3 regions of the Nonomuraea sp. NPDC048901 genome follow, and region 1 is predicted to be linked to each of the others. Evidence: predicted binding sites of a transcription regulator. Region 1 holds the regulator's gene; each other region holds the start of a gene.

Region 1 (3,252 bases):
GCGCAGCAGCTCCTCCTGCGCCGGGTCGAGGCGCAGCGGGGTCTCCACGTTGACGTGGATGAGCAGGTCGCCGCGGCCCGTCTCGTTGAGCCGCTGCACGCCCCTGCCGTACATCGTGATGACCTGGCCCGACTGCGTGCCCGGCCGCACGTCGACCTCCTCGGAGCCGTCGAGCGTCTCCACGGCGAGGTTGGTGCCGAGCGCGGCGGCCGTCATCGGGATCTGGACCGTGCAGTGCAGGTCGTCGCCGCGCCGCTCGAAGATCTCGTGCGGGCGCTCGACGATCTCCAGGAAGAGGTCTCCGGGCGGGCCGCCGCCGGGGCCGACCTCGCCCTCGCCGGCGAGCTGGATGTGCGTGCCGTCCTCGACGCCCGCGGGGATGCGGACCTTGATCGTACGGCGGGTGCGCACACGGCCGTCACCCGAGCACTCCTGGCACGGGTGGCGGATGATCGTCCCGAAGCCGCCGCACTGGGGGCACGGCCTGGAGGTCATGACCTGGCCCAGGAACGACCGGGTGACCTGGGAGATCTCGCCGCGCCCGTTGCACATGTCACAGGTGTCGGGGTGGGTGCCGGACGCGGCGCCCGCGCCCTGGCAGACCTCACAGAGCACGGCCGTGTCGACGACCAGCTCGCGGGTGGTGCCGAAGGCGGTCTCGCGCAGGTCGAGCTCGACGCGGATGGTCGCGTTGCGACCTCTCCTGGCCCGCGAACGGGGCCCGCGCGCGCCCCCGGCCGTGCCGAAGAAGGCGTCCATGATGTCGCTGAACGGGAAGCCCGCGCCGAAGCCGGCCGCTCCCTGGCCCGCGCCGGCGCCGCCGAAGGGGTCGCCGCCCAGGTCGTACATCTGACGCTTGTTGGCGTCGGACAGCACCTCGTAGGCCTGCGTGATCTCCTTGAACCGCTCCTGGGTCGCGGGGTCCGGATTGACGTCGGGATGGAGTTCGCGGGCAAGCCTGCGGTAGGCCTTCTTGATCTCTTCCTGACTGGCGTCACGGCGCACCCCGAGGGTGGCGTAGTAGTCGCTGTTTGCCACTTATCGACCTCTTATGATGCAGCCAGGATTTGGCTGACGTAGCGTGCCACCGCGCGCACGGCGCCCATCGTCACGGGATAGTCCATCCTCGTGGGGCCTAGCACGCCTAGCCGGGCCAGTTCGTTGTCGCCAGAACCGTACCCGGTTGCGACGATCGACGTGCCACGGAGGAACGGGTTCTCCGAGCCGATGCGCACGGTGAGCGTGGACGGGGTGTCTGTGGAAGTCTCGCCGAGCAGCCGCATGAGCACGACCTGCTCCTCCAGTGCTTCGAGCACATCGCGCAGCCCGGTCGAGAAGTCGGCCCCGGCGAGGTTGGCCGCACCGGCGAACACGATCTTCTCATCATGGCGCTCGACCAGCGTCTCGAGGAGCACCGACAGGATAGTGGCCACCACGGGACGGTCTTCGACGGGCAGCCGCTCCGGCAGGTCGGCGACCTGATCGGGGACGTTGAGCAGGCCGCAGCCGTCGAGGGAGGCGTTGAGCACCGCGCGCAGGTGCGCGATGCGGGTGTCCTCCACCACTTCGGGCAGCTCGACCACCCGCTGCTCGACGCGGCCCGTGTTGGTGATCAGCACGAGCATGATCCGCCGGTCGTGCAGGGGCACGAGCTCGACGTGCCTGACCGTCGAGCGGGTCAGCGTCGGGTATTGCACGACCGCGACCTGCCGGGTGAGCTGCGCGAGCAGCCGCACCGTGCGGGTGACCACGTCGTCGAGGTCGACCGCGCCGGCGAGGAACGTCTCGATCGCCCGGCGTTCCGCTCCGGAGAGCGGCTTGACCTGCGAGAGCCGGTCGACGAACAGGCGATAGCCCTTGTCCGTCGGCACGCGGCCCGCGCTGGTGTGCGGCTGGGTGATGTAGCCCTCCTCCTCCAGGGCGGCCATGTCGTTCCTGACCGTCGCTGGGGAGACCTTCAGGTTGTGGCGTTCGGCGAGCGCCCTGGAGCCCACCGGCTCATTGGTGGACACGTAGTCTTCGACAATGGCGCGGAGCACCGCCAGCTTCCGATCGTCGAGCACGCGCTCACCTCCTACCTCTGCCTTTCAGGAAACGACAGGTCTAGCACTCTGTGTTCCCGAGTGCCAAGTGTACGGCTCCCGCCCACAAGGTGCGATAACACCGGAGCTAGCGAGTGGCCGCCAATAGGGCGCACACTGGCCGATATGACCGACGACTCCCAGCCCCCCTCCTACGGTCCACCGCCGGGACAGGGTCCGTACCAGGGGCAACCTCCCCAGTACGGCCCGCCGCCGCCCCAATATGGTCCGCCGCAATACGGCCAGCAGCACTACCAGCCCGGCCCCTACGGGCAGCAGCAGCCGTACCAGCCCGGACCTTACGGCACGCCGCAGCGGTTCGGCCCTCAGGTTGACCCGAAGTTGATCAGACCGCGGTTGCGGTGGATCGCGGTCGCCTGGGGCCTGGCGCTGCTCGCCGGGCTGGTCGGGGTGGGAGTGTTCGTGAGCGGCATCCTGAACACGGTGGGCGCGGTGGCCCCGTCCAAGACGTTCACAGCGGGCCAGAGCGTCACCGTGCCGCTGGACCCGGCGGAGAAGCCGGTGGTGTACCTCGCCAGTGAGAGCCAGGTCCATTACATGTGCCGGATCGACGGCGGTCCCGGCGAGGCCAAGCTCGCCAAGACGTCCGGCACCGAGCGGGTCACCGTCAATGGCACGCAGTGGAATCTCATACTCGTGGTCAACGCGCCTGCCAAGGGCGACTACCAGTTCACCTGCACGACCCAGGAGCCGACGAACGTGCGCTTCGGCGTCGGCCGCGACTTCGCCGCCGCCGCGGGCGGGCTGGTGGGCGGTGTGGCGGCGCTGCTGGTGATCCCGGGTCTGGGCGTGCTGGCCGCCGTCATCACGACGATCATGGTGGTGACCCGGCGCAGCTCTCATCGCAAGCGCCTTGCGGCGGGCGGGTGATTTGCTACGGTCCCCGTGTGTACGACGGCGATGTTCTAGCGGGAAATTGGCGGCGGCCGGGCAAGGGCAAGATCCCCCAGGTGCCCGCCGAACTCGATCTGGTCGTGGAGGACGCCGAGAGCGGCTTCTGCGGCGCCGTGGTGGCCTGCGACAAGGAGGCCGTCACGCTGGAGGACCGTTTCGGCAAGCGCCGCCTGTTCCCGTTCGCGCCCGCCGCGTTCCTGCTGGACGGCAAGGTCGTGACGCTCGTACGGCCGGCCGCCCCGGGGGTGTCGAGCCC
Region 2 (3,252 bases), on a different contig from region 1:
CGCCGCCTGCCTGTAGAAGGGTGGTGTGGTTGGCGTGATCCACCGAAAGGCTCCTTCGCTCGCCGACGGTCTGCCGCGCAGCGGTGGGATAGGTCCGGTTTGCAGATGAAACGAGAACGCGGCTAATCGCCAAAGGGGGAGGACTCCCGCGTGCTCACCTTAGCCGCTCGATCAAGGTCCGTCAGGAGCGAAGTAAAAGATCGGGGTTGGCCCGATAATGCCCTAGTTTGCCATTTATGCAGGTGGGGATGGGTGACAAATCAGGGCGGAAGGCTTATCCATGATGCGGGTAAGTATGATTACCGCAGATTTGTCACCCGAAAGTCGCAGGTCATTTCTGAGCCGTTCGATGTCGACCGCCGAGGCTCGCTTCTTGATGACGACATTTCCGACTTGCCGCTCGCGGAGAGTAGCGCGGAGGCGCTTCAGCGAGAACGGCAGCACTTCTTCCACCGCGTAACGCGCGGCCCATGGGGTGTCGAACGGCTCGTCGCCGGTGATGTAGGCGATCATCGGGTCGGGGAGGCGGCCGCCGACCATCTCGGCGACCTCCCCGACGAGGTGCGCGCGGATCGCGGCCCCGTCGGGTTCGTACACGAAGCGACCGACGGGGCCGGTCGGCGCCTCGGCCCCGCGGGCGACGAGCGTCTCGCCGCCGGGCAGCAACGTCGCCCGCCGCGTCGGCCCCTCGCCTCGCGTCGGCCCCTCGCCTCGCGTCGGCCCCTCGCCTCGCGTCGGCCCCTCGGCCCGCGCCGCCCCTTCGGCGGGGCTGGTCCAGAGGGCTGCCTCCTTCACCTCGCCCTTGTACGACACCCACTCGGCTTCGGCCTCTCCCGGGATGAACTCGTACGGGATGCCCGGAGCCACCTTCAAGCAGGCCCGCCGAGCCCTGGCGACCAGGTCGAGCACGACCGGCCACGGCGGCGAGTAGGCCATGGGGTCGAACGTCCTGCCGCGGCTGGTCCGGCGGGCGGGGTCGGCGAACAGCCAGTCGTAGTCCTCCGGCGAGACCGTCGCGGCGTCCGCCTGGCGTACGGTGACCCGATCCGCGAGCCCGAGCGCCTCCGCGTTGGCCCGGGCGACGGCGACGGTCAGCGGGTCGAGGTCCACGGCGTCCACGACGCAACCGGCGCGGGCCAGCGCGAGGAAGTCGCCGCCGATGCCGCAGCAGACGTCCACGACCCGCGTCCCGCCGGCGGGTCCGGCCAGGCGGCGGGCCCGGTGGGCGCCGACCTCGGCTCGGGTGGCCTGCTCCAGGCCGTGCGGAGTGAAGAACATGAGTGCCGCGTCGGCGCCGAACTTGGCCTTGGCGCGCTCGCGCAGCGCCGCCTGGGTGAGCGCGGCCGAAGTGAGGCCGGCGTCGTACGACCTGCGCAGCCTCGTCGCCGCGGCCACCGGATCGGCGCCCACCACCTCGACGGCCTCGGCGAGTGCGCGCTGCCCGCGCGGGGTGAGCAACTCGGTGAAGGCGTCGAGATCCACGTCACCCGACGTTAGCGCCTCCCCGCCGCACTCCAGCCTGCGGCCGTGCGCGTACGGTGGTGGACCGGAGCGTCCGCCGTGCGCGTACGGCGGACGGCGGGAACGGCCGCCGTGAGCGTGCGCGGTGGCTGGAACGTCCGCTGTCCGCGGAGGTGCGGGCTCAGGCGTTCGCCCCGCGTCAACAGTGCGTGTCACCCCATTTAGCCCCAACCTTGGGCAAGCTCTTGGGCCTTATCGCTCTGAGCAGACGCGTTCGTGTTGACTGTCAAGCCCCTCTTGCATATGTTTCCTGTTGGCACTCTCCCCTTGAGAGTGCCAACGTGCGACGAGGCAGGTCTGACACCCGCGACGGCAGGCCCCGCTGGTCGCCTCTTCTAGATCATTCAAATCTGAAGGGGAGGTCCGATCGTGACGACCGCCACCAAGGTTCCCGTTAAGCCGCTCGGCGACCGCATCGTGGTTCAGCCGCTTGAGGCCGAGCAGACGACCGCTTCCGGCCTGGTCATTCCTGACACCGCCAAGGAGAAGCCGCAAGAGGGCAAGGTCCTCGCGGTGGGCCCGGGCAACTGGGATGAGGACGGCGACAAGCGTATTCCGCTCGACGTCGCTGAGGGCGACATCGTCCTCTACAGCAAGTACGGCGGCACTGAGGTCAAGTACGGCGGCGAGGAGTACCTCGTGCTCTCCGCCCGCGACGTTCTCGCGATCATCGAGAAGTAAGCCGGATGCGTCGGGCCCCGGGCGCGCGTCTCGTCTGAGCGCGTGCGGCCGGGGCTTTCGACGCTAGGAGAGGACTTTCAGCATGGCGAAGATCCTAGCGTTCGACGAGGACGCACGCCGCGCGCTTGAGCGCGGCGTCAACGCCCTCGCGGACGCCGTGAAGGTAACCCTCGGCCCCCGTGGCCGCAACGTCGTCATCGACAAGAAGTTCGGTGCTCCGACGATCACGAACGACGGCGTGACCATCGCTCGTGAGATCGAGCTGGAGGAGCGCTACGAGAACCTCGGCGCCCAGCTCGCCAAGGAAGTCGCCACCAAGACCAACGACGTCGCCGGTGACGGCACCACCACCGCGACGGTCCTGGCCCAGGCGATGGTCCGCGAGGGCCTGCGCAACGTGGCCGCCGGCGCCTCGCCGCTGTCGCTGAAGCGCGGCATCGACAAGGCCGCCAAGGCGGTCAGCGACAAGCTGCTGGCCAGCGCGCGCCCGGTCGAGGACAAGAAGGAGATCGCGAACGTCGCGACCATCTCCGCCCAGGACGCCAAGATCGGCGACCTGATCGCCGAGGCGTTCGACAAGGTGGGCAAGGACGGTGTTCTCACCGTCGAAGAGTCCAACGCCATGGGCATGGAGCTCGAGTTCACCGAGGGCATGCAGTTCGACAAGGGCTACCTGTCGGCGTACATGGTGACCGACCCCGAGCGCATGGAGGCCGTCCTCGAGGACGCCTACATCCTGCTCACCCAGGGCAAGATCTCCTCGATCTCCGACTTCCTGCCGCTGCTCGAGCAGATCGCGCAGACCAAGAAGCCGCTGCTCGTGGTCGCCGAGGACGTCGAGGGCGAAGCCCTGGCCGTCCTGGTCACCAACAAGATCCGTGGCACGTTCACCTCGGTCGCCGTCAAGGCTCCGGGCTTCGGCGACCGCCGCAAGGCCATGCTGCAGGACATCGCCATCCTCACCGGTGGCCAGGTCGTGAGCGAGGAGGTCGGCCTCAAGCTCGAGAACGTCGGCCTTGAGGTGCTCGGCAACGCCCGCCGCATCGTCGT
Region 3 (3,252 bases), on a different contig from region 1:
CCTACGGCGCGGTGATCGTCGTGGCGGGCCCGCTCGTCGCCTGGGCGGTCCTGGTCGTCCCCGGCTGGCCCGGCTAGGCCCGTACTTCCGTTTTCCCCGCGATCGGCTTCCCCGCGATCGGCGGAGGTGGCGTGCGCGAACCGGGCTAGGCGCGGAAGGGGCCGGCCACCTCGAAGGTGCGGCCGTCGTCGCGGCCCCGTCCGGCCGAGAAGTAGAGCCGCCCGCCGTCGGGCGCGAACGCCAGCCCCGTGAGCTCGGCCCCGCTGAGGCCACCGAGCTTGAGGAACGGCGTGACCGCCCGATCGGGGGTGATGACGTCGATCTCCGTCGACTGCCTGGCCACGTAGAGGTCGCCCGAGGGGGCGGCGGTGATCGCGCGTACGCCGTCGCAGATCCGGTCGAGCGTGGAGGTCTCGGCGTCGTAGGCCCACAGGCCGCTGTCGCCCTCGGTGGTGAAGTAGCAGACCCCGCCCGCGTAGTGGCAGCCCTCGCCGCCGTCGAAGTGGCGGGCGTCGTCTATCTGGTGGCGCGTGGCCTTGAGCACCGCGGCGGGCGACGGCACCGGCTTCCAGTCACCGGCGAGGCAGAGCACCTCCAGGGTGCCCTCGGTGAGATCGCCCCAGTCGCCGGGCCTGAACCGGTAGAAGCACCCGTCGGGCTCCCCCTCCGTCAGGTAGACGACCTGCCGGTCGGGGTCGCAGGCGGCGGCCTCGTGCTTGAACCGGCCCATGGCCAGGCGGGGGCGCCCGGCTCGCATGCCGTACGGATCGCACTCGAACACCCGGCCGCGGTCACCGAGCTCGCAGGAGAGCCAGCTGTGCCACGGCGTCGCGCCGCCCGCCCGGTTGCGGTCGGTCCCGGACAGGATGCGGTACGCGTCGGCGATCGAACCGTCGGCGCGGAACCGGAGCGCGGACGCGCCGCCGAGCAGCGGCAGCTCGGAGTTGGACACGTAGATCCAGCCGGTGCCGTCAGGGAAGCACGCGCCGCCGTCGGGCGCCGCGTGCCACGTCAGCCCGGCCACCTTCTGGCCCGAGCGGGCCACGACCCGGCCGCTGAACCCCCCGGGCAGCGCCAGATCGTCGCCGCCTGGCGGCTCCAGCGGGCCGTAAGGGCTCATCCCGCCCTGCCAGAGCGGGCCCGTGCGGAGGAGAGTCTTGCTGGACATCGTGAGGCCTCCCTCTAGGTGCCACGCTAGTCGACCCCGCCGACATGAATGACAGGGAGGCGCGAGATCAAATTCTGCGCGAAATCTCTGGCCGGCGGATGAGCGCGGCGGTGCGCCGCCAGGGACCCGGAGCGCGGGCCCCGGGCTGTGGCGGCGTCAGCGCTGGGCCTGGAACATCCAGTGCTGCTTGTCGATGTCCTGAGCCACCGCGATGAGCAGGTCCTGGCTGACCGGGTCGGGCTCGTCGGTCGCGGCGACGCGCTCGCGCATTCGCTTGCCGACGGCCTCCAGGATGTCGGTCATCGTCGCCACGACCTTGCCGTCCTCGATCCAGCCGTTCTCCGGCTGCGAGAGCTTGGTGGACTTGGCGATGGTGGCCGCGCGGCCGTCCGGGTTGATGCTCAGGGCGACGGCGCGCTCGGCGATGGTGTCCGCGTGCTCACGGGCCAGGGCGGTGACCTCGTCGAGCTGGAGGTGGATCTGCCGGAAGTGCGGGCCGGTCAGGTTCCAGTGCATCTGCTTGGCGAGCAGCGAGAGATCGAGGAGATCGACCAGGGCTCCTTGCAGGGCCGTCGCGACCGTCTTCTTCGCGTCGCCCGAGAGCGGACCGGTGATCGTAGCCATGATGTGTTCCTCCCCGTGGTTCGACATCAGGGTCTCTATGCGACCCAGTCCCCTTTGCCCGCTTTCTCTTGGTTGACACTGCAATAGTGACAGTGTAATTGTGAAGGTATGAGCGAGACCTGGACCATCCGTGAGCTGGCGGAGCGCGCCGCCGACGCGTTGCGCGCGCACGCCCAGCCGCACGCGCAGCCGCTCAACGGCCGGGTCCGCGACGTGCCCGGCGAGCGGTTGATCAGGTGGTACACCACGATCGGCCTCGTCGACCCACCGCTGACCAGGCGTGGACGCATCGCCCAGTACGGCCGGCGGCATCTGCTGCAACTCGTGGCCATCAAGCGGCTGCAGGCGGCCGGGCGGTCGATCGCGGAGATCCAGACCGCCCTGACCGGCGCCACGGACACGACCTTGGAGCGGACGGCCCACCCCGGCTGGTCGACTCTGGACGAGGACGTCGCGGCGACGGGGGCCGTTCTGGACGCCACGACGACTGGGACGACGGCGCCCCAGGGCGAGGCGGCTCAGGATGCGGCGGATCTTACGGAGGGCGAGACGGGCCTTACGGAGGGCGAGACGCCTGAGGCGGCGGCCCTCCCCGACGGCTCGGCGACTCGATCCGGGAGCCCGCGCGGCCGGTTCTGGGCCGCGCACCCCGCCGATGCGACCGGCCCCGCCCTTCCGCATCCCCCGCCCACCGACGCTCCCCCGTCCACCGGCATCGCCGACGTGCCCCTGCCCGCCGACGTTCTCCGACCGGCCGATACTCCTCCGACCGACGGCGCGGGCCGACCCGCACACCTCCCCCGGCCCAGGGGGCACGGGGCGCTGGTGCGTGGGATCAGGCTGACCGACGGAGTGACCCTCGTGCTCGACGGCGCCGGCCGTACCCCGGCTGAAGACGACATCCAGGCGGTACTCACCGCGGCGGCACCGCTGCTGGCGCTGCTCGAAGAGAGGAAGCTAGCATGAAGATCACTTCGCTCGAGCCCACCCGGTGCCTGCCGGTGCCGGACGCCGGGTTCGGCGCGCTGCGGACGGCGCGCGGGAACCTGCCCCTGGAGAGCGTCGACGTGTCCGCCGACATCTCCGGCCTGATGGCCGAGGTCGAGGTGACGCAGGGCTTCCGCAATCCGTACGACGTCACGCTGGAGGCCACCTACGTCTTCCCGCTGCCCGACAGGGCGGCGGTGACGGGGTTCAGGATGGAGGCCGACGACCGGGTGATCGACGGCGTGCTCAAGGAGCGCGGCCAGGCCAGGGCCGACTACGACCGGGCGCTGCGCGAGGGCAAGCGGGCCGCGATCGCCGAGGAGGACCGGCCCGACGTGTTCACGATCACGGTGGGCAACCTGCTGCCGGGCGAGCGGGTGACGGTCCGGCTCACGCTGAGCCAGCCGCTGCCGTACGAGGACGGCGCGGCCACGTTCCGCTTCCCGCTGGTCGTCGCCCCCCGCTACATTCCG

The links. Region 1 encodes HrcA, which represses chaperone genes, less so after heat shock. Its sites were predicted from a motif close to TTGGCACTCTCNNNNNGAGAGTGCCAA; they were not measured.
Region 2: groES (co-chaperone GroES) is a predicted target of HrcA. The motif match lies at 1,775-1,801, and genes of this name have one in related genera.
Region 3: AB0C30_RS18555 (DNA starvation/stationary phase protection protein) is a predicted target of HrcA. The motif match lies at 1,865-1,891, and genes of this name have one in related genera.

What each region holds. Positions count from the first base shown of each region.
Region 1 is NZ_JBEZFW010000006.1:364,017-367,268, reverse strand. Features, by position in the region: gene dnaJ (molecular chaperone DnaJ) at 1-1,038, opposite strand, end outside; gene hrcA (heat-inducible transcriptional repressor HrcA) at 1,050-2,063, opposite strand; gene AB0C30_RS22950 (hypothetical protein) at 2,208-2,972, shown strand; gene AB0C30_RS22945 (DUF3097 domain-containing protein) at 2,990-3,252, shown strand, end outside.
Region 2 is NZ_JBEZFW010000007.1:65,714-68,965, forward strand. Features, by position in the region: gene AB0C30_RS24925 (hypothetical protein) at 1-43, opposite strand, end outside; gene AB0C30_RS24930 (class I SAM-dependent methyltransferase) at 235-1,482, opposite strand; gene groES (co-chaperone GroES) at 1,888-2,202, shown strand; gene groL (chaperonin GroEL) at 2,285-3,252, shown strand, end outside.
Region 3 is NZ_JBEZFW010000005.1:193,216-196,467, reverse strand. Features, by position in the region: gene AB0C30_RS18565 (hypothetical protein) at 1-77, shown strand, start outside; gene AB0C30_RS18560 (alkaline phosphatase PhoX) at 146-1,168, opposite strand; gene AB0C30_RS18555 (DNA starvation/stationary phase protection protein) at 1,325-1,792, opposite strand; gene AB0C30_RS18550 (helix-turn-helix domain-containing protein) at 1,901-2,758, shown strand; gene AB0C30_RS18545 (VIT domain-containing protein) at 2,755-3,252, shown strand, end outside.